Regions from separate parts of the Marinobacter sp. ST-43 genome, predicted to be linked through region 3. Evidence: predicted binding sites of a transcription regulator. Region 3 holds the regulator's gene; each other region holds the start of a gene.
The links. Region 3 encodes sigma-54, which starts transcription at its own class of promoters, with help from an activator protein. Its sites were predicted from a motif close to ANTGGCATNNANNTTGCTNT; they were not measured.
Positions count from the first base shown of each region.

Region 1: the regulator sigma-54 is predicted to act here: its motif matches at 3,327-3,346, upstream of glnK (P-II family nitrogen regulator).
Region 2: the regulator sigma-54 is predicted to act here: its motif matches at 3,194-3,213, upstream of glnA (glutamate--ammonia ligase).

Region 1 covers NZ_JASSVO010000005.1:87,149-93,325, reverse strand. Annotated here, with positions in the region: gene QPL98_RS09335 (hypothetical protein) at 1-436, shown strand, start outside; gene trmB (tRNA (guanosine(46)-N7)-methyltransferase TrmB) at 439-1,155, opposite strand; gene QPL98_RS09325 (YifB family Mg chelatase-like AAA ATPase) at 1,227-2,759, opposite strand; gene QPL98_RS09320 (accessory factor UbiK family protein) at 2,826-3,077, opposite strand; gene glnK (P-II family nitrogen regulator) at 3,456-3,794, shown strand; gene QPL98_RS09310 (ammonium transporter) at 3,862-5,133, shown strand; gene speE (polyamine aminopropyltransferase) at 5,197-6,078, opposite strand.
Region 2 covers NZ_JASSVO010000009.1:65,848-72,024, forward strand. Annotated here, with positions in the region: gene pip (prolyl aminopeptidase) at 61-1,023, opposite strand; gene typA (translational GTPase TypA) at 1,143-2,954, opposite strand; gene glnA (glutamate--ammonia ligase) at 3,348-4,751, shown strand; gene QPL98_RS12490 (DUF4124 domain-containing protein) at 4,948-5,472, shown strand; gene glnL (nitrogen regulation protein NR(II)) at 5,715-6,177, shown strand, end outside.
Region 3 covers NZ_JASSVO010000002.1:102,537-108,713, reverse strand. Annotated here, with positions in the region: gene rapZ (RNase adapter RapZ) at 1-132, opposite strand, end outside; gene ptsN (PTS IIA-like nitrogen regulatory protein PtsN) at 187-657, opposite strand; gene hpf (ribosome hibernation promoting factor) at 746-1,054, opposite strand; gene QPL98_RS04710 (RNA polymerase factor sigma-54) at 1,128-2,657, opposite strand; gene lptB (LPS export ABC transporter ATP-binding protein) at 2,846-3,571, opposite strand; gene lptA (lipopolysaccharide transport periplasmic protein LptA) at 3,549-4,115, opposite strand; gene lptC (LPS export ABC transporter periplasmic protein LptC) at 4,099-4,698, opposite strand; gene QPL98_RS04690 (HAD family hydrolase) at 4,695-5,264, opposite strand; gene QPL98_RS04685 (KpsF/GutQ family sugar-phosphate isomerase) at 5,264-6,177, opposite strand, start outside.

The sequences.
Region 1 (6,177 bases), on a different contig from region 3:
ACTGCATACGTCCGCCGCGCCTCAGGGGATTGTCAGTTTACAGCTGGCCGGTACCGCCGAGCAGACTCACGCCATTCTGCGCAGCTGGCGTGACGGCAATCTCGCCATGGCACGGCTATCACTGTGGCTCGACTTTGTGTTCATCGTGGTCTATCTGGCCGCGCTGCTTCAATTAACCCGCCACTTCACCCGGGACAGACCGGGTATCCGGGAACGGATGGTCGCCCGCTGGGTGCGCGCCCTTTTTGTCATCGCAGGCATCAGCGATGTAGCGGAAAACATTGTTCTGCTTAATAACTTCAATCCGCCTTCAGACTCCCTGAGCCTGACCGCCACCATTCTGGCGCTGGTGAAATTCACCGGCCTGATACTTGGCATGGCGGGCCTCGTGGTCATCCGTGCTTCCCGCCGCAGGCCCCTGACTCACTCCCACTGAACTCAGTTGGTGCGATAAAACAACAAATCCCATACTCCGTGGCCAAGACTTTCGCCACGCTTCTCGAACTTGGTGATCGGGCGGTCATCAGGCTTGGGCGAATAACCACCTTGCTCCTGGGTATTGGCAAAGCCTTCTGACGCACTCATCACTTCCAGCATATGCTCAGCGTAGTTCTCCCAGTCAGTGGCCAGGTGCAGAATACCGCCCACCCGGAGTTTATGGCGGATGCGCTGTACAAATTCCGGCTGGATCAAGCGGCGCTTGTGATGCTTTTTCTTGTGCCACGGGTCCGGAAAGAACACCATCACCCGATCCAGACAGGCATCCGGCAGACACAGGTCAATCACATCATTGGCATCAATGCTGTATACCCGCACATTCTCAAGACCACGCGATTCCACTTCTTTCAACAAGGCGCCGACGCCAGGCAGGTGCACTTCCACGCCGATAAAATCCTGCTCGGGTGCAGCTTCGGCCATATCGGCAAGGGATTTGCCCATCCCGAAACCGATCTCCAGGTTGAGCATGTTATCGCGGCCAAACACCTCACGGGGGTCGATCATGCCATTGTCACGGCTCAGTCCGTACTTGGCCCAGTTGCGATCGAAGGCCTTCTTCTGACCTTCGGTCATCCGCCCCTGGCGCAGTACAAAGCTGCGAACACCGCGGCGTGTGGTGACCGGATTCGTATCCTGAGTCTCGTTCTGGTCAGTCATTCTGTGTCCTCAAGCTTCAAAGCGGATCTCATGGAATAAACCTGGCACACAGTTTACCAGAGTCAGCAGCTTCAGGCGGAGACAACCGACCCCTGGCCAGCCTGACGGTCGAGTTGACGGTAACCCAGCGCCTCCATCAGGTGCGACTGGCTCAGGTGTTCAGCACCCTCCAGATCCGCCAGGGTGCGGGCCAGTCGTAATATTCGATGGAGCGCCCGGGCCGACAACCCCAGTCGCTCCATGGCCCGGGTCAACAACCGCTCACTGGCGGCATCCAGCCGGCAAGCCTGATCCAGCAACGCTCCCGAGAGGGCCGAGTTGAGCATCCCACGAGCCTCCTGCCGGGCCCTGGCAGCCAGAACCCTGGCCCTGACACTGGCGCTACTCTCACCGGACACCCCGGAACCGAGCAAGACCTCTCCGGACTGCACCGGAACTTCCACATGCAGATCGAACCGATCCAGTAACGGCCCCGAGATCTTTGCCCGATAACGCATCACCTGTGCCGGCGTGCACTGGCACTCGATATTGGGGTGACCACTGTAACCACACGGGCATGGGTTCATGGCGGCCACAACCTGAAATCGCGCTGGGAAAGTGACCTGCCGCGCCGCCCGGCTGATGGAGATTTCGCCTGTTTCCATAGGCTCCCGCAGCACTTCCAGGACCCGCCGTTCAAACTCCGGCAGTTCATCGAGAAACAACACCCCCCGGTGCGCCAGAGAGATCTCGCCCGGGCGAGGACTGCTGCCACCGCCCACCAGCGCCACCGCAGACGCCGTGTGATGAGGCGCCCTGAATGGTGGCTGACGCCAGCCACCTGGCTTTAGCGGCTGGCCCGCAACGGAATGCACGCTGGCCACCTCCATGGCTGCCTCATCTGGCAAACCTGGCAGAATGCCCGGTAACCGGCTCGCCAGCATACTTTTACCGGTTCCGGGAGGGCCGAAAAACAGCAGATTGTGACCGCCAGCTGCGGCCACCTCCAGCGCCCGACGGGGCACTTGCTGGCCTCGCACCTCTGAGAGATCGGCCACAGACACCGCTGCGGCACCGTCTCCCGGCGTTTCAGATCGAGGAACAGGAACCAGTCTGGCACGGCCCGCCAGATGCTCACATACTGACAGCAGATGGCTGGCGGCAAGCACATCATCACGGCTGGCAAGGGCAGCTTCCTCGGCGTTGTCCTGAGGTAGCAACAGCGAACGGCCTGCTTCGCGAGCCGCCAGTACCGCGGGCAATATCCCCTTGAGGGGCCGAAGCGCACCATCCAGGGACAGCTCTCCGAGAAACTCGTGGCTTTCGAGGCTTTCGGGGGGAATCTGGCCGGAGGCTGCCAGGATGCCCAGGGCAATGGGCAAATCAAAACGGCCACCTTCTTTGGGCAGGTCAGCAGGCGCGAGATTGATGGTGATTCTACGGGCGGGGAATTCGAAACCGGCATTCAGCAGTGCACTGCGAACCCGATCCTTGCTTTCCCTCACTCCGGTTTCCGGCAACCCGACGATGGATAATGCCGGCAGGCCACCAGACAGGTGCACCTCAACGGTAACTGGGGGAGCAGAGACGCCAATGCTGGCGCGCGAATGGACAATAGCGAGCATGACAACCTTCCATGGCACAGAACAATCAGTCGTTGCGGGCAGCGACCCTGCCGCCCGGGCAAACCATCAGGAACTCTGGCGTTGCTCCAGTTCGGCAACACGTTTTTCCAGGGCCTCAACCTTTTCACGGGTTTTCATCAGGACCGCCTGCTGGGCATCAAATTCTTCCCGGGTCACCAGCTCCAGCCGGGACAGAACCGACATCACCGTGGCCCGGGCCTGGGTTTCAAAATCTTCCCGGGCTGCCCGAGCCATATCGGGAACAAACTGGCCAAACTGACCCTGCAACTGAGAAAAAATTTCCTGGGGCCCTTTCATCAATCACCTCTCGTATCGGTTTTTCGGCGATATCAGACTATTTTCCGTGTCGCCGGGGTGTTTGCGGGAGTGTATCACACCCTACCCCCTGCCATACTGTACCCGGTCGGCATTATAATGGCCGCGGCCGATGGCCCGACTGCGCTGTTTTGAGACAATCGCAGGCACAATGCACCACAACAGTGCATCAAGCTGCGCCATTTCGGCACAGACAATAATTAAGAGTTTGTTTTAAAAGCTATTTTTTGCGTTGGCATACCCGATGCTAAAGCCCTCGTACGCAATCCGCACAATTGATGTGCGAGGTGGCAGCATCCCGAACTCAACAACCGGCCGACGGGCCCTCACTGTTGGGACGGCTTTACCAAGGAGAAAGCAATGAAACTTGTGACAGCGATCATCAAGCCTTTCAAATTGGATGATGTCCGTGAGGCACTATCCGAGATTGGCGTACAAGGCGTAACCGTCACTGAAGTCAAAGGCTTCGGTCGGCAGAAAGGCCACACAGAGCTCTATCGTGGCGCGGAATACGTGGTGGATTTCCTGCCCAAGGTCAAAGTGGAGATCGCCATTGGCGACAACCTGCTGGACCAGGTCATCGAAGCCATCACCAAGGCAGCCAATACCGGCAAGATCGGCGACGGCAAAATATTCGTGACTGAACTGGAACAGGCTATCCGGATCCGGACAGGCGAAACCGGCGAAGAAGCGGTCTGATCCAGAACTGACACCCAGCCAACGCAAAAAACTTATAACCTGAAGAGCCTTGTGCGGAGGGCTTCCTATGGAAAGCAATCTCTTTCACCTGCAGTATGCAATAGATACCTTTTATTTTCTCGTGTGTGGCGCATTAGTCATGTGGATGGCCGCAGGCTTTGCCATGCTCGAGTCCGGCCTGGTGCGTGCTAAAAACACCACCGAAATCCTGACCAAGAACGTCGCGCTCTTTGCCGTGGCCTGCACCATGTACCTGGTGTGCGGTTACGCCATCATGTACGGCGGTAACGTCTTCCTCTCCGGCATCGCCGATGTGGACGTGGACGGCGTACTGGGTGACTTCGCCACCCGTGAAGACGGCTTCACCGGCGGCTCCATCTACTCAGCGGCCTCTGACTTCTTCTTCCAGGTCGTGTTCGTGGCCACCGCCATGTCCATCGTGTCCGGCGCGGTTGCCGAGCGCATGAAGCTGTGGGCGTTCCTGGTATTCGCGGTCTTCATGACTGGCTTTATCTACCCGCTGGAAGGCGCGTGGACCTGGGGTGGCGCCGATGTGTTCGGTATGTACAACCTCGGTGATCTTGGCTTCAGTGACTTCGCCGGCTCCGGCATCGTACACATGGCAGGTGCCGCTGCGGCCCTGGCTGGTGTATTGCTGCTTGGCCCGCGTAAAGGCAAATACGGCCCCAACGGTGAAATCCGTGCCTTCCCGGGCGCCAACATGCCGCTGGCCGCTCTGGGTACCTTCATCCTGTGGATGGGCTGGTTCGGTTTCAACGGTGGTTCTGTACTGAAACTCGGCGACGTCGCCAGTGCCAACTCCGTGGCCATGGTGTTCCTGAACACCAACGCAGCCGCTGCCGGTGGCGCTATTGCCGCCCTGATCACCGCTCGCCTGATGTTTGGCAAGGCTGATCTGACCATGCTGCTGAACGGTGCGATCGCCGGTCTGGTAGTAATCACCGCCGAGCCATCCACCCCGAGCGCGCTGACAGCCACTATCTGGGGCGCCCTGGGCGGCATCCTGGTGGTACTGAGCATCGTCACTCTGGACAAGCTGCGCATCGACGATCCGGTCGGCGCCATCTCTGCCCACGGTGTCTGTGGTCTGCTGGGCCTGCTGCTGGTACCGGTTACCAACGGCGATGTCAGCTTCAGCGGCCAAATCATCGGCGCCCTGACCATCTTCATCTGGGTATTCGTAGCCAGTCTGGTCGTCTGGGGTATCCTGAAGGCTGTCATGGGCATCCGTGTGACCGAAGAGGAAGAGTACGAAGGTGTCGACCTCTCCGAATGCGGTATGGAAGCCTATCCGGAGTTTGTCAGCGGCAAGCAGTAACACCGCTACCTATCGGAACGAAAAAGGGCGCCCTTGTGGCGCCCTTTTTCTTTAAGCTCTGGTTCAACCCTCTTCCGGGCGAACCTCATCTTCCAGCGCATCCACCATAAACTGCGGCATGGCCAAGGCACCGTGGTGCACCCCGGCATTATAGTAACGGGTGACAAAGGGGCGGTTGTTGGCATCTTCCTCGCGGAAATACTTCAGCGGGTTTTCCTTGCTGCCCATGGTGCAGCTCCACCAGCCCGTGGGGTATACCGGCTGGGGGAATGGCAATGTCTGCACATGGCCAAAACCGGCTTTGTGCATGTCATCGTGAATGTCCTTGATGATGGTATTGGTGTGCAGCAGGGGGGATTCGCTCTGCTGCACGATGATACCGCCCTCCCTCAGGGCCAACATGGCATCGCGATAGAAATCCAGTGCGAACAGGCCTTCCGCAGGACCCACCGGGTCGGTACTGTCGATAATCAGCACATCAATGCTGTTCGGCTCGATATCACGCATCCACTGGATGCCATCACCGAAAAAGAAGTTGGCACGGGGGTCGCCATTAGCTTCGCACAGTTCTGGAAAATACTTCTCAGACATGCGGGTTACCCGCTCATCGATCTCCACCTGCCAGGCTTCCTGCACTCCAGGGTGTTTCAGCACTTCTTTCAGGGTGCCGCAGTCGCCACCACCGACGATGACCACTTTTTTCGGGTCCTTGTGGGTGAACAGCGCAGGATGGGTCATCATTTCGTGGTACAGGAAATTGTCCCTGGTGGTCAGCATCACACAGCCGTCCAGAACCATCAGGTTGCCGAAGGTTTCGGTTTCATAGATTTCGAGTTTCTGAAATGGCGTCTGCTCTTCATGGAGCTTGCGCTTTACCTGCAGGGAAAAAGCGGTGCCCTGGTCCTGAAATACCTCGGTGAACCAGCCTTCGTTCAATGCGGTCATGTCTGTCTCCCACTGTGTGCCGCTGCAATGTGCCGGGGCATCTGAAAGGGGCGTATTGTAGGTGCAGTGGTCAGCTCCTACAATGCAGCCTGTTACCGG
Region 2 (6,177 bases), on a different contig from region 3:
AAAGTGTATAGAGCCCGCAAGACCACCGCAACCCTGTCAGATCAATAAAAAGTCGCATTCTCAGCCAACAGAGGGAAGACTTCTGGCAACCACATTCTCAACGCCCCGCATCAGGGCATCCACAATTGCCGGCTCGGATGCCGAGTGGCCAGCATCCCGGATAATCTGAAATTCCGCCTCCGGCCAGGCCTTACTCAGCGCGAGGGCATTATCCAGCGGGCAAACCATGTCATAGCGGCCGTGAACAATCACGCCCGGAATGTCCTTTAGCCGCGAGGCATCACGCACGATCTGGTCGGGCTCAAGGAACGCATGATTCATGAAATAGTGGCATTCAATCCGGGCCAGCGCGATGGCCACATGAGGGTGGCCAAAATGCTCTACTACTTTGGGATTGGGATGCAATGTGGCGCACCGCCCTTCCCAGACGGACCAGGCTTTCGCGGCCTGAATCTGCACCAGCTCATTGGCACTGGTCAGGCGCCGGTAGTAGGCCGACACCATATCATTCCGCTCCACCTCCGGAATCTGGGCAAGGTAGTCCTGCCAGTAATCCGGGAATACCCGGCTGGCGCCGTCCTGATAAAACCAGTGAATATCCTGGGGCCGGCACAGAAAGATACCTCTCAATACCAACCCCAGAACCCGGTCTGGATGGGTTTCGGCATAGACCAGGCTTAGCGTGGAGCCCCAGCTTCCCCCAAACAGCAACCAGCGATCGATGCCGAGAAAATGCCGAACCGCCTCAAGATCCTCAACCAGTTTGTCTGTGCTGTTACCCTCCAGCTCGGCCAACGGGGTCGATCGTCCGGCGCCCCTCTGATCCAGCAAAATAATCCGGAAACGTTCGGCGTCGAAAAAGCGCCGGTGGTAATCCTCACAACCGCCACCCGGCCCGCCATGAACGACAATCACCGGAATTCCGTCCGGATTGCCGGATTCCTCGAGGTACAGCTCATGGGGATGATCCACCGCCAGTCGGTGGCGTGCGTAGGGCTCGATTTCAGGATAGAGGGTCAGCATGGAAAACTCCGTTTCGGGGATAACGGCAGTCTAGCTGAGACGGGCGAGGAAAATACAGGGGCCAGGAAAACAGACGGAAGCGTTTACTGCCTCACAACGATTTCCTGGCCCCGGAAGAGTTACTTCTTGTTAGCGCGCTTACGCTCGTTTTCGGTCAGGAGCTTTTTGCGCAGACGAATGGACTTGGGCGTTACCTCAACCAGTTCGTCGTCGTCGATAAACTCCAGCGCCTGCTCAAGAGTGAACTTGATGGGCGGCACCAGGCCGATCACTTCGTCTTTACCAGAGGCACGCATGTTGTCCAGCTTCTTGCCCTTGGTGGGGTTAACCACCAGGTCGTTGTCGCGGCTATGGATACCACACAGCTGGCCTTCGTAGATTTCCTGGCCCGGGTCCAGGAACAGCTTGCCCCGGCTCTGCAGGGTTTCCAGCGAGTAGGTCAGCGCGGTACCGGTCGCCATGGAAACGATAACGCCGTTCTGACGGCTGGTTACGTCACCCATTTTCACCGGGCCGTAGTGGCTGAAGGTGGAGGTCAGGATGCCGGTACCGGAAGTCATGGTCAGGAAGGTGTTCCGGAAACCGATCAGGCCACGGGCCGGAATGGTGTATTCCAGGCGGATACGGCCCTTACCGTCCGGGATCATGTTGGTCATGTCACCCTTGCGCAGGCCCATCTGCTCCATAATCGGGCCCTGATGCTGCTCTTCGATGTCGATGATCACGTTTTCATACGGTTCTTGCTTCTCGCCGTCGACTTCCTTGATCACCACCTCCGGACGGCCTACGGCCAGCTCGAAGTTTTCGCGGCGCATGTTCTCGATCAGAACCGACAGGTGCAGCTCACCACGACCGGACACCTTGAACTTGTCGGCAGAATCGCCTTCTTCAACCCGCAACGCCACGTTGTGCAGCAGCTCTTTTTCCAGACGCTCTTTGATATTACGGCTGGTTACATACTTGCCTTCTTTACCGGCGAACGGGGAATCGTTCACCTGGAAGGTCATGGATACGGTGGGCTCGTCTACGGTCAGCGCCGGCAGCGCTTCAACGTTAGAGGGATCACACAGGGTATCGGAAATATACAGCTGGTCCAGGCCACTCACACACACAATATCGCCAGCCTGGGCTTCTTCAACTTCCACACGCTGCAGGCCGGAATGGCCCATGATCTTCAGGATACGACCGTTACGCTTCTTGCCGTCGGCACCGATAGCCACCACCGGGGTGTTGGTCTTTACCTTACCACGCATGATTCGGCCGATACCGATGACACCCAGGAAGCTGTTGTAGTCCAGCTGGGAGATCTGCATCTGGAACGGGCCATCCAGATCAACCGAAGGCGCTGGCACGTGGTCAACGATCGACTGGAATACCGCATCCATGTTGTCGTCGAGGTTTTCGTGCTCCATGCCGGCAATGCCATTCAGGGCACTGGCGTAAACAATAGGGAAGTCCAGCTGCTCGTCGGTGGCACCCAGGTTGTCAAACAGATCAAATACCTGGTCCACAACCCAGTCCGGGCGCGCGCCCGGGCGGTCAATCTTGTTCACAACCACAATCGGGCGCAGACCCGCTACGAAAGCTTTCTGGGTTACGAAACGGGTTTGCGGCATGGGGCCGTCGATGGAATCCACCACCAGCAGCACACTGTCCACCATACTCATTACACGCTCTACTTCACCACCAAAGTCAGCGTGGCCCGGGGTGTCTACGATATTGATGTCGTAGTCTTTCCATTTTAGAGCAGTGTTTTTTGCCAGAATGGTAATGCCACGTTCTTTTTCCTGGTCGTTGGAGTCCATTACACGCTCGTTCTCGAGCTCTTTCCGGTCCAGCGTGCCAGACTGGCGCAGCAGCTGGTCAACCAGGGTGGTCTTGCCATGGTCAACGTGGGCAATAATGGCAACGTTTCTAAGCTTATCAATCACAACGGGTATCCTGAAGAAATTAGCGGCGCGCAGTATATCGAAAAGTCCATGGCGATAATATGAAGATTAGTGCCTAATATGTAACCAATCGGGGCTTGCACCATAATTATGCGTTATTAGCCAACTCGCACCACTATGGTGCACCGCGGTGGTGCAATAGGCGCCGTCTTCGACCAAGGAGCTGCGCCACATTAGCCCGAAAGCCTTGTCGCTGCGCTGTTCTGGCGCAGCCGACAAAAACTGGCAAGCCGATTGCTTATCCCAAAGCAGCCGCATAGTGAGGGTAAGGGCCACAAGCTTCTGGTAAGCTTCCCTGACCTGAAAAAAGATCGGGCCTCAGAACACTGAACGATCCGGCACAACGAACATGTAAAACCTTACGGAGCATGCACAATGTCCAAGACGATTGATTTGATCAAAGAACACGAAGTCAAGTGGATTGACCTGCGTTTCACCGACAGCCGCGGTAAAGAGCAGCACGTGACCCTGCCGGCCACCGAGGCGGACGAAGACTTTTTTGCTGACGGCAAGATGTTCGACGGTTCCTCCATTGCCGGCTGGAAAGGCATCAACGAATCCGACATGATCCTGATGCCGGACGACGAAACCGCCGTTCTGGACCCGTTCACCGAAGAAACCACCGTCAACATCACCTGCAACATTGTAGAGCCTTCTACCATGCAGGGTTATGAGCGCGATCCCCGTTCTGTTGCCCGTCGCGCCGAAGAATACCTGAAGTCCACCGGCATTGCCGATGGCGCCCTGTTCGGCCCTGAGCCTGAGTTCTTCGTGTTCGATTCCGTTAAGTGGAACGTCGACATGCAAGGCGCTTCTTACCACATCCACTCTGAAGAAGCGGCGTGGGTTTCCGGCGAAGACTTCGACCGCAACAACATTGGCCACCGCCCGGGCGTGAAAGGCGGCTACTTCCCGGTTCCGCCGGTTGACAGCCTGCACGACCTGCGTGGCGCCATGTGTGCCGCCATGGAATCCATGGGCCTGGAAATTGAAGTACACCACCACGAAGTGGGCACCGCTGGCCAGTGTGAAATCGGTGTTGGCGCCAACACCCTGACCCGCAAGGCAGACGAAGTTCAGATCCTGAAGTACTGCGTGCACAACGTAGCGCACGCCTACGGTAAGACCGCCACCTTCATGCCCAAGCCGGTTGTAGGCGACAACGGTTCCGGCATGCACGTGCATATGTCCCTGAGCAAAGACGGCAAGAACCTGTTTGCCGGCGACAGCTACGCAGGCCTGAGCGAAGCGGCTCTGTACTACATCGGTGGCGTGATCAAGCATGCCAAGGCCATCAATGCCTTCACCAACCCGGCCACCAACAGCTACAAGCGTCTGGTTCCGGGTTACGAAGCACCGGTTATGCTGGCCTACTCCGCCCGTAACCGTTCTGCCTCTATCCGTATTCCGTACGTGAACAGCCCGAAAGCTCGTCGTATTGAAGTGCGCTTCCCGGATCCGGCCGCTAACCCGTACCTGGCCTTTGCTGCCCTGATGATGGCCGGCCTGGACGGTATCCAGAACAAGATCCACCCTGGCGATGCCATGGACAAGGATCTGTATGACCTGCCGAAGGAAGAAGCCCTGAACATTCCGAAGGTTGCCGAGACTCTGTCCGAGGCCCTGGACTGCCTGCAAGCAGACCACGAGTTCCTGACCCGTGGCGGCGTGTTCACCGAAGACATGATCAAAGGCTACATCGACCTGAAGCGTGGCGAAGTCGAGCGTCTGAACATGACCACTCACCCGGTCGAGTTCGATCTGTACTACTCCTGCTAAAGCCCTGCACCAATTCGGTGCAGACTATGCAGACCAGAAGCCCCGCCCCGTGCGGGGCTTTTTTGTGGCCTCAATCCCAGTTCTGAGCCAAGACCCACGCCCTTAACGATATGTAACCAAGGAAGCGGGCCACAACGTTGAAATGACGTTGCCCGCAATCGATAATCAAACCAGTTCATTACCACAGGTTATTGCCATGAAAGCACCGATCGTACTCGCCGCTGGCCTGCTGATGCTGGCCTCGACCACGGCATATAGCGAGGTCTACCGCCACGTTGATGCCTATGGCAACGTCACCTTTTCCGATGAACCCATGGAAGGCGGTGAAGAGGTCCAGGTGAAACCTGTTACCACCATTACCCTGCCAAAGCCGGAAGTTGTTCAGGAACCCGAACAACTCCGCGAGCGGGTAGAACGTGAGGGGGCAGCCTACCAGTCGGTTTCGTTCCAGTATCCCGCAAATGAACAGGCCTTTCACAGCGGCAACGGCAACGTCACCTTCGAGGTGCAAAGCACACCACCACTGAAACGGGGCCACAAGTTTGAGGTGACCCTGGATGGACAACCGGTCGGGCAGAGCAGTTCAGGCTCGGTAGCCGTCAGCAACATCGATCGGGGCACCCATAATGCCGGCGTTCATATCGTTGATGAAAACGGCGTGCGCGTGAAATCCGGTAGCTCAATTACCTTCACGATTCATCGCCCATCCGTTCTCAACTAACCTTATTCGCACTACTTTGGTGCAATCGCACCATGTTATGACCATACTTTGGGCAGCCAAGGGGCAAAATCCGGGCTGCCTGTCGCCTGACCGTTCACTACTGCACCAAGCTACAGCAGCGCGCACCGGCCACTGCGCCCGTTCTGCCCGATCCTTGCCCATTGGCTACCCGATATCAAAAAACTGGTTCGCTTTTTGCAGCCACAGGGATACAACCAATGAGTCGAGAACGGAAGCAACGCATGCCATCCCATCCAGTCACCACATCCGGAAGCAGTTACAAGAGCATTCTGGACAGCCTGACAACCGCAGTACTGGTACTTGGCGATAATCTGGCTATCCGTTACCTCAACCCCGCCGCCGAGAGCCTGTTTGAAACCAGTATGACCCGAAGCCATGGCCTCCCCTTGCAGGAGGTTCTGGTGGATTCCGAGGATGCCCTGACCACTCTGCATGCCGCAGTGGAGAACGGACAGTCCTACACCCGCCGGGAAGCTGAATTTGCCTTGATCAGCGGTGCCAGACTGACGGTGGATTACTCGGTGACTCCCATCAGCCTGGACCCGACCGAACTGCTGATCGAGATCCAGCCCCGAGACCGACTGATGCGTATCAGCCGGGAAGAAGACATCATCTCGCAACAGGAGACCACGCGTATCCTGGTGCGGGGCATGGCCCACGAGATCAAGAACCCGCTGGGCGGCA
Region 3 (6,177 bases):
CGCCTCCCGGGTCAGCGGGAACAGCAAACCAATGGGCAGGTTGTCGATGCAGTAGAATCCCAGGTCTTCCAGCACATGCAGAGCCGTACTCTTGCCGGAACCGGATCGGCCACTGACGATAATCAGCTTCATGGGACTGTTTCTCCTTCAATCTGCCTGGCAGCCTGTCCAGATATCAGGCTGATCTCAGTGATTACTCTCCGCCATACGCTGGTAAAGGCTCGCGGCATCTTCACACTGGCGCAGCCGGGCGCAGAAGGTGCTGTCATTGAAGCGCTCCGCCAGCTGGCTCAGTAACTCCAGGTGTTCACTGGTGGCTTCTTTGGGGACGATCAGTGCAAACACCAGATCTACCGGCTGGTTATCGATAGCATCAAAGTCTACCGGCTCCTCCAGAGTCATCAGCACGCCGATGACCCGGTCCAGGCCTTCCAGTCGGCAGTGGGGGATGGCAATACCCTCGCCGATACCGGTGCTACCCAGCCGTTCGCGGGAGACCAGATTGTTGAAGATCTGGGTGTCGCTGAGGATTTCATCCTGAAAGTGAATCCGTTCAGCGATGAACTCCAGCACACGTTTCTTGCTTGAGGCCGGCACCTTACACAGGGTCAGTTCAGGGGCAAGAATATTGTCGATGGTCAGGGATGGCTCGCTCATGGATCGACTGCATGTCCGTAAAAAAAAGGCTGCGGCCGGTTAGCCCCGCCGCAGCTCGTTTCATGAAACACCCGGTAAGGTTCGCGCTTCAGCGACCGCCGTTACCGTGCATCCGGTCTACGTTCTTTTCCTTGTGCTTGAGGATCTGACGGTCCAGCTTGTCGACCAGAGCGTCGATTGCGGCGTACATGTCCTCATTTTCTGCCTTTGCGTGAATCTCACCACCAATCACGTGCAGCGTGGCTTCCGCCATCTGGCGCACCTTCTCGACCTCCAGTGTGACCTGGCAGTTACTGATGTGGTCGAAGTGACGCTCCAGCTTCTCGAACTTGGTGTTGACGTAATCCTTCAGAGCGGGAGTCAGTTCTACGTGATGGCCTGAAATGTTGAGTTGCATAGGCGTCTCCTGTTGTCATACTGCCGGCGTGCTTGCCGGCTTGCGTGCCAGTGCATCTTGCACCGGCGAAAGTTTAAACCAGGCGTTTTCGTTCGTTCGAGGGAGGAATATGCATGGCCTCCCGGTATTTGGCCACGGTACGCCGCGCCACGTTGATTCCCTGTTCCCCTAGCATGGCTGCAATTTTGCTATCGCTCAATGGCTTTTTCGGGGTTTCCTCGGCAATCAGCTTCTTGATCATCGCCCGGATGGCTGTAGACGAGCATTCGCCGCCCTCGGCGGTGCTGACGTGGCTGGAGAAAAAGTACTTCAGCTCAAAAATACCGCGGGGCGTGTGCATGTACTTCTGGGTGGTAACCCGGGAAATCGTGGACTCGTGCATTTCCACCGCCTGGGCAATGTCAGACAGGATCAGAGGCTTCATGGCTTCTTCGCCCTGATCGAGGAACCCTTGCTGGTGTTCAACGATGCGGGTGGCCACTTTCAGCAGGGTTTCATTCCGGCTTTGCAGGCTCTTGATAAACCATTTCGCTTCTTGCAGCTGGTCGCGCAGGTAGGTGTTATCGGCACTGCTGTCAGCCCGGCGGATCAGTGACGCGTAGCTGGCATTCACCCGGATACGCGGAGCGATTTCCGGGTTGAGTTCAACCCGCCAGCGGCCTTCGTGTTTGCGTACGATGACGTCCGGGATAACGTAATCCGGTTCGGCCCGGTCCACGACATCGCCAGGGCGAGGGTTCAGGCTGGTGATCAGGGCCAGTACCTGTTTCAGCTGGTCTTCCTTGAGCCGGCTGCGGCGCAACAGCTGTGCGTAGTCCCGGTTGCCAAGCAGATGCAGGAACTGGGTAACCACCAGTCTCGCCTGGCGCAGCCAGGGGGTATCCGGTGGCAGCTGGTTGAGCTGAATCAGCAGGCATTCCTGGAGATCCCGAGCGAACACGCCGGGCGGGTCGAAGTGTTGCAGGCGGTGGAGTACCGCTTCCACTTCGTCCAGTTCCAGCGGATCTTCTTCGGATTCGTCCAGCAGCCCTGCGTGAATGTCCTCGATGTCAGACGTCAGGTAGCCGCGCTCATCCACGGCATCCAGCAGCGCGTGGGCAATGGCCTGATCCCGCTCGCTCAGGGGCGTCAGGTTCAGCTGCCACTCGAGGTGATCCTGCAGGGTTTCGGTGGGCGAATTACGAGTCTCGAAATCCGATTCGTGCTCGTCTTCGCCCTTGCTGGCCGGCGCCGGGGCAGACTGGTAGATGTCATCCCAGGCGGTATCAACCGGCAGATCATCAGGAATGTTGTCCGGAATATCGTTCTCGGACGACCAGTCTGGGCCGTTCTCGGTTTCGTCCCAGTCCGGGCTCGCGTCCTGGTGGCTGTCGTCCTGGGTGGTCTCAGAGCCGGAAGCTTCGCTGTGCTCGTGCTCTTCGCGTTCGTCGCCTTCAGCGTGCTCATCGTCCTCGGAGGTTTCCAGCATGGGGTTTGATTCCAGCGCCTGCTGGATTTCCTGCTGGAGATCGAGGGTAGAAAGCTGCAGCAGGCGTATAGCCTGCTGCAGCTGGGGCGTCATGGTCAGACTCTGGCCCAGCTTAAGCTGTAATGAGGCTTTCATAACCATGGCTCAAGATCCATAACTCGTGGGCATCCCGGTTGTTGCTTTGCCGGCGCACAGGCCGAAAAAAATGTTGTACGCTGGTTACTTGCCATTGTCTGTGAACAGTATAAGCAAGTTTTTTGCCGAGTTTACTTGCTACAGATCATCAAAACAATCAGGCCTCGGATAAACCCTGTTTTATCAGGTCAGAGCCGGAACTCGTCGCCCAGATATACTTCTTTCACCTGCTGGTTTGCCAGAATGGCTTCGGCATTGCCGGAGGCAATGATGTGGCCTCCGGAAACGATGTAGGCATTCTCGCAGATGTCGAGGGTTTCCCGAACGTTGTGGTCGGTGATCAAGACCCCGATGCCCTTGTCCCGAAGGTGCCGGATGATGTGCTTGATGTCACTCACTGAGATGGGGTCTACGCCCGCGAAGGGCTCGTCCAGCAGAATAAAGGCAGGCTCCATGGCCAGCGCCCGGGCGATTTCAACCCTGCGGCGTTCGCCGCCGGATAGTGCCATACCCACGCTGTCCCGGATGTGAGTAATGTGGAACTCTTCCAGCAACTCTTCCAGCTTGGCGTCCCGTTCCGCCCGGCTCATGCCTTTGCGGGTTTCGAGGATGGCCATGATGTTGTCCCGTACGGTCAGTTTGCGGAACACGGAGGCTTCCTGGGGCAGGTAGCCGATGCCCTTGCGGGCGCGGCCATGCATCGGCAGCGGGGTGATGTCCTGGGTGTCGATGGTGATCCGGCCGTGATCCGCAGGCACCAGGCCCACGATCATGTAGAAGCAGGTGGTCTTGCCGGCGCCGTTGGGGCCGAGCAGGCCGACAATCTCGCCGGAGCGAATTTCCAGAGAAACGTCCAGCACCACTTTTTTCTGCTTGTAGCTTTTTGCCAGATTACTGGCCCTGAGAACTGCCATCCGAACCTTTCCCGTCACTGGATTGAGCTGAATTACGAGGCTGAATCACCATTTCCACCCGGCCGGAGCCGCCGTCGGATGGCGTGCCGCCTTCCGCAGTAACAACGCGGCGAACGGTGTCGTAGTGGATGACATCGCCCCGGAATACGTTGCCACCCTGTTCGATGACGGCCTGTCTTTCAAAAATGACCAGGTTTTCATCGCCAGACCAGGTGATGTTCAGGGCCTTGGCATCGGTCATGCCTTCGCCTTCCTGGCCAGGTTGCCGGTAATGGGCGGGGTTGCCGGCGGCTTCAATCCGGCTGACACCTTGTTGGTTCCGGTAAAGTACCACCCGATCCGCTTCCAGCCGGGTTTCGCCCTGGATCAGTTCGACAGCGCCGGTGTAAACGGCCGTACCGGCGCTATCGTCCAGGCGGGCAGAATCGGCACTGACCTTGATGGGGATGTCTGAATCCAGATTGAATGCCGATACAGGGCCGGCCAGCAATGCCATGGCCAGAATCACTGGCCGGCAGAAAGATCGTTTACCTGACGGTTTCATATTGTCCCTCTACCCGGGAGTTGAGTTCGAGAATGCGTTCGTCGATCCAGGCTTTCATGCCGGTGGAGCGGGTGACGCCGAAAGGCTCGGTGATGGACACCGGATGGTCTGTGTAGACGGTGCCGTTGCTGTTGTCCAGGGTCAGTGCCTCGGTTTCGAGAACGGCTTCGCGGCCTTCGGACTGTCGGGTCAACCGGACGTTCCCCGTAAGTTCCAGCTTTTCATTGTTCTGCTGAAGGCTACCTTCATTGGACTCGATGAGCCAAGGTTCGGGGCTGCCCTCACTGAAAAGCCGGGCTCTCGGCGTGTCCAGATGAGCCGTGCCGGTTTCTTCAAACTGTTCAATTCTGGGGCTTGTGAGATCAATCTGGAGGTTGCCTTGCTCATCCCATGCACGGTACTGGCCGCCCACCACAAAGCCGTCGGGTTCTGCGGGCCCCCGCAGGTCGCTGGCGGCATTCCGTGAGCTGACAGGCTCGTCGCTTTGCCACAGCAAAAAAACGGTTGCTGTTACGGTGACGGCCAGGGCCAGGGTTGTAACCCGCCGTTTGCCACGATCGCCGAAAAGCCGCTCGGTGATCATGCTGGCTCGTCCAGATAGGGAGCAAGAGTGGTGTCCAGGTGCCCTTGAGCCCAGAGCAGGAGATCGCAGGCCTCGCGCACAGCGCCCTGTCCACCGTGGCTGCGGGTACAGTAGTCGGCGTGTTGCTGAACCAGCCAGTAGCCGTTGGGTACCGTGATGCCAAGGCCGGCAAAACGCAGCGCGGGCAGGTCGGGCAGGTCGTCGCCCATGTAGGCAATCTGCTCCGGCTCAAGGTTCATATCCCGGATCAGTTCCAGCAATGCGACCTTCTTGTCTTCGCGACCCTGCATCAGATGCGGGATGCCCAGATCCGACATTCGCTTTTCCGTGAGGGGAGAACGTCGTCCGGTAATCACCGCCACGGTGATGCCTGCCTGCATCAGCTGTTTCAGGCCCAGGCCGTCAAGAATGTTGAAGGCCTTGAGTTCGTCGCCGCTGGCACTGAAATAGAGGCGACCATCGCTCATGATGCCGTCCACATCCAGGGCGATCAGGCGAATGCCCGATGCCTTGGCCTTCAGGGCTGCGTCCCAGTGGGTTTGTAACGGATGCGCTGTCTGAGTCATCAAATCACTCCGGCCCGCAGCAGGTCGTGCATATTAATGGCGCCCACCAGGGTGCCGTTTGCGTCGGTAACCGGCAAGGCGTTGATCTTCATTTCTTCCATGATATTCAAGGCTTCTGCCGCCAGGTGGTCTGCCCGGATGGTTTTGCCGTTGCGGGTCATCACGTCCTGGATGGGGGTAGTGTGCACATCCACGGATTTGTCCAGGGTCCGGCGCAGGTCGCCGTCGGTGAAGATGCCCGTCAGGGTGCCGGCGGCATTAACGACCGTGGTCATACCCAGGCCCTTGCGGGTTATTTCCAGCAGTGCCCCGCTCAGGGTTGTGCCCTCGGCAACCTGAGGAATCTGGTCACCGGTGTGCATGATGTCGGATACCCGCAGCAGCAGGCGGCGTCCAAGGCTGCCGCCGGGGTGGGAGAACGCGAAATCCTCGGCGCTGAATCCCCGGGCTTCAAGCAGCGCCACGGCCAGGGCATCCCCCATGACCAGGGTGGCGGTGGTGCTGGAGGTGGGTGCCAGGCCCAGGGGGCAGGCTTCAATGGCCACGCTGACATCCAGGTTGGCAACGGCCTCCTGTGCCAGTACGGAATCGGGTTTGCCTGTCATGCTGATCAATGGCGCGCCCATGCGCTTGATCAGAGGGAGAATGGTGACCACTTCGCTGGTGCTGCCGCTGTTGGATATGGCGATGACCACATCCTGGGGTGTTATCATGCCCAGATCGCCATGGCTGGCTTCGCCGGGATGAACAAAAAAGGCGGGCGTGCCCGTGCTGGCGAGCGTGGCGGCAATCTTGTTGCCGATGTGCCCCGATTTGCCCATACCTGTCACCACAACCCGGCCTTTGCAGGCCATGATGACCTCGCAGGCGCGGCTGAAGTCACCGTTTATACGGCTTTCCAGCGCTTCAATGG